One region of the Embleya sp. NPDC050493 genome, then DNA from elsewhere that is predicted to be linked to it. Evidence: riboswitches for the same ligand, from Rfam matches in the RefSeq annotation. Region 1 holds a riboswitch; the other holds the start of a gene.
The links. A riboswitch is a leader RNA that binds a small molecule or an ion and turns the genes downstream of it on or off. The one in region 1 is predicted to bind thiamine pyrophosphate.
Positions count from the first base shown of each region.

Region 1 (2,196 bases):
CAGCGCGAACGCGGTGACCAGCGCACCCACACCCAGGCACAACACCCGGCGGTCCACGCGCGGCGCGAGGTTCTGGATGGACATCGCGGTGCTGTAGACGTTGGCGAAGCTCTGGTCCACCTCGCGCACGACCAGGACGGCGAAGAAGACCCAGCCGGCGGTGACACCCAGGAACGAGTCGAAGATCTTGTCCGGGTCGCCGCCCACCTGGGCGAGGGCGACCAGACCGAGCAGGTAGCACCAGATGCTGGTGATCGAGAATCCGCTCAGCGCGGCCCAGAACGCGGGCTTGGTACCGCGCGAGTGGCGGGTGTAGTCGGACGCGAGCGGCACCCAGGAGACCGCGACCGCGAGCGCCGCGTCCATCGCCGGGAAGAACCCGGACCACGAACCCTCGGTCATCGGCGGCAGGCCCTCGCGCCACAGCTGGACCGAGAAGTAGAGCATCGCGATGCCCACCGCGACCGTCACGTAGCGGCGCAGGATCCGCAGCATGCCCAGCGGGCGCAGCGTCATCGCCGTGGTGACCGTGCCGGCGGCGACGATGTACAGCCAGTGCGGGCCGTCACCGTCGGTCATCGCCTCGATGCCGATCGAGATCACCAACAGCTCGAAGGTGCCCCAGCCGATGCACTGGACGATGTTGAACACCGTCGGCACGTACGAGATCTTCGTGCCGAACAGGCCACGCAGCACGGTCATCGCGGGCGCACCGCTGCGCGCACCGGGGATGCCGGCGACCGCGACCATGAGGGTGCCGATCAGCGTGCCGCCGACGGCCGCGACGATCGCGGCGACCATCGACAGTTGCGGATACCCCGCCGGGGCCAGCACGTACAGCGCGCCGGAGAAGCCGAGCAGGCTCACACCGAGGTTGGCCCAGAACGCCGCCTGGTCGCGGAACCCGAGGGTGCGCGGCGGTGCGGTGTCCAGGATCAGGGGCGCCTCGGCGCCGCCGTGCGGCACCTCGGGGCGTGCGTCGTCGATGACCGGAGCCGACATGGCTCTACCTGCTCTCCCTACGCCGGCATTACCCGGACAGGTTCAAGCGGTCGGTGGCCCCGGACGCGCCGGCTCGTCGCCGACACCCCATGCCGCCCTCTCAGCCCGGTTGGTCCGAGCTCCCGCGATGGCGTGGCGAACAGTACGCGCCACGCGACCCCCTTGGGAAGGCGGGGTGCCAAAACGAGCCCGGGGACGGCTCGCCGAGCGATCGCCGGGCGCCGTCACGTGCCATCGCCACGCGCCCGACCGCGAGGCGCTCCCCCGGCGATGACGGGCCGTCGTCACGCGTGAGCAGGGTAGGCGCTCCCCCGGCGACCACGGGCCGTCGTCACGCGTGAGCGAGGTGGGCGCTCCCCCGGCGACAACAGGCCGTCGTCACGCGTGAGCGAGGTGGGCGCTCCCCCGGCGACAACAGGCCGTCGTCACGCGTGGGCGGGGTGGGCGGTCGGGTGTGGGCGAGACGCGCCACCGCGAATGGGCCAGGCAGGCGGTTGCGTTCGGGCCCGAGCACCGCCGTGACCGGTGAGACGCGCGATCACCTCCAGGCGAGACGCACCACCGCGAGCGGACGAGGCCCGCGGTCCGAGCGGGACGCATAACCACGAGCGGGCATGGCGCCCGATCGCTCACGGGCGAGATGCACCACCGCGAGCGGGCAAGCCACGCGGTCCGAGCGGAACGCCCCACCACGACGGCGCGAGGCGCCCGATCACTCACAGGCAGGACGCACCACCGCGAACGGGTAAGGCACGCGGTCCGAGCGGAACGCACCACCACGACGGCGCGAGGCGCCCGATCACTCACGGGCAGGACGCACCACCGCGAACGGGCAAGCCGCGCGATCCGAGCGGAACGCCCTACCACGACGGCGCGAGGCGCCCGATCACTCACAGGCAGGACGCACCACCGCGGGCGGGCGAGGCGCGCGGTCCGACCGGAACGCACCACCACGAGCGGGCGTGGACGCGCCACCGCGAGTGGGGGGACGACGCCGCTTCGTGTGAGTGCGGCTCGCCGGATCGGGTGGGGGCTCACCAGCCCGAGTGGGTGAATGCCGGCCAGGCGGTCATGTCGTCGGGGGCGATCGCGCGGGCTCGGGCGGCCAGTTCGGCCGGCATCGCGGCGGGGATTCCGCGCTTGGGGTCGCGCAGCCACAACTGCGCCGTGCGGACGGCCTGGGCCGGTGGCAGG
Region 1 is NZ_JBITHP010000012.1:138,737-140,932, reverse strand. It holds gene ACIBM5_RS23660 (purine-cytosine permease family protein) at 1-1,002, opposite strand, end outside; TPP riboswitch at 998-1,138, opposite strand; gene ACIBM5_RS23655 (CHAT domain-containing protein) at 2,037-2,196, opposite strand, start outside.

Region 2 (2,196 bases), on a different contig from region 1:
GCTCCCAGGTGAGTTCCTCGGGCTTGCCGTTCACCTTCTCCAGTGCCTGGTAGAGCGGCACCGTGCCGATCGGGACCGGCGAATTGCGCACGATCCACTCGCGGGTGGTGTGGATGTCCTTGCCGGTGGACAGGTCCATCACGGTGTCCGCGCCCCAGCGGATCGCCCACACCAGCTTGTCGGTCTCCTCCTCGATCGAGGAGGACACGGCCGAGTTGCCGATGTTCGCGTTGACCTTGACCAGGAAGTTCTTGCCGATCACCATCGGCTCGATCTCGGGGTGGTTGATGTTCGCGGGCAACACCGCCCGACCGGCGGCGATCTCGTCCCGCACCAGCTCGGGCGTCAAGCCCTCGCGGATCGCCACGAACTCCATCTCCGGGGTGACCAGCCCGCGTCGCGCGTAGGCGAGTTGGGTCACCGCCTCGGATCCGGACGCCCGCCTGGGTCGGGCCCCCGCCCCGGGCACCGCGAACCCGGCCGGCGTCAGTGCGCCGATCCGGCCGTCGTAGCGGGCGGTGTCGCCGCGCTCCTCGATCCAGGCCTCGCGCAGCGCGGGCAGGCCGCGCCGCACGTCCACCTCGAAGGCGGGGTCGGTGTACGGGCCCGAGGTGTCGTACAGGCGAACCGTCTCGCCGTTGGTCAGATGCACCGTGCGGACCGGAACGCGCAGGTCCTCGCGCGATCCGGCGACGTAGCCGCGGTGGTGGGCGGGGGAAATCGGTCCGCTGGTGACCGTCCGCGCGGCGGCCGGATCGGCCGACGGGGCAGCGGGCAGCGAGGTGTCGTGCGAGGTCATGGAAGGCTCCCTACGCCGGCATTACCCGGTCAGGTTCTGCGGTCGGCGCGGCCTCAGCGCCCTCTCAGCCCGGTGCCCCGAGCTCCCGTGTATCTCCGTGTGGTGCGCCCCCACCCTGGCACACCACCGCCCGCACGACCAGCGCCGGATTCAGCCGAGCGGGTCGCGCGGCCCCCGGCCGACCACCGCGGTGCGCGCGAGCACGACCATGCCGACCGTGACGCACAGCCCGACGACGCCTTTGACGATGAGCATCAGGAAGGCCGAGAACAGCCAGATCAGCAACCAGCACAGCAACACCAGCACGAGCACCGGTACGCCGATACGCGCCCACCGCGGCCATGTCTCCATCGTCCAACCCCCAGTCACGCGAACTCCCGCGAGACGTGCACGCCCGGGGAGCACATTCCCCGGGAGGACACGTCGTACCCGGGCGCACCGGTTCCGGTCCGCCCGGGAACGATCCCGGTCGCCCGGACCCGTCAGACCGGCCAGCGCTCGCCGCGCCACGCGGCGTCCCAGAACATCCACTCGTAGCGTGCCGTGGTGGTGAAGTGCTCGATCATCCGCGCCCGTTCGCTCGCCGAGAGGTCCTCGCCGATCCGGTCCACCAGATCGAGCACCGCGCGCACCGTCGCCTGGAACTCCTCGGCGCCGTAGGTGGCGATCCAGCGTCCGTACAGCTCGTCGGGCGAGCCCTTGGCCAGCAGTGCGTCGCCCACTCGGGCGTAGATCCAGTAGCAGGGCAGCACCGCCGCCACCCCTTCGGCGAACGAGCCGTTGTGCACCGTGGCAAGCAGGTAGCTGACGTACGCCCGGGTGCTCGGCAGCACCGGTTCGGTCGCGGTGGCGTCGGCCACCGAGCTGCCGAAGTCGACCATGAAGCCCTCGTGCAGCGAACGCTCGGCGGCGATCGCACCGGCCGCGTCACCCGCGAACTGCACGGTCGTCGCCTCGTCCGGCGCCTTGGCCGCGCACACCGCGAGCGCCTTGGCGTAGTCGCGCAGGTAGTGCGAGTCCTGCACGACGTAGTGCCGGAATGCCTCGCGCGGCAACGTGCCGTCGGTCAGCCCGTGGATGAACGGGTGGTCCAGGATCGCCGCGTAGACGTCCTCGATCGCAGCCCAGAGTTCGTCGCGCAGCGCCATCAGATGTACTCCCGATCGTCGGATCCCGAGACCCGATCGCTGGATCCCAAGGTCCGATTGTCGTACACGGGTCCGGACCGCCCACCGCCCAGCCCACGCGGCCCGCGCCCGGCCCCACGCGCGCCCGCCTCGGTGCGGCCGGTCCTGCCGCTCAGCCCTCCGGCGGCGAGAAGAACACCAGGACCCGCAGCGGCTCGGTGATCCGATGGAAGCGGTGCGGCACCTGCGCCGGTACGTACACGACGCTGC
Region 2 is NZ_JBITHP010000009.1:80,357-82,552, forward strand. It holds gene thiC (phosphomethylpyrimidine synthase ThiC) at 1-799, opposite strand, end outside; TPP riboswitch at 790-898, opposite strand; gene ACIBM5_RS19400 (hypothetical protein) at 950-1,150, opposite strand; gene tenA (thiaminase II) at 1,282-1,947, opposite strand; gene ACIBM5_RS19410 (cupin domain-containing protein) at 2,099-2,196, opposite strand, start outside.
Region 2: another riboswitch for thiamine pyrophosphate. It lies ahead of thiC (phosphomethylpyrimidine synthase ThiC); the one in region 1 lies ahead of ACIBM5_RS23660 (purine-cytosine permease family protein).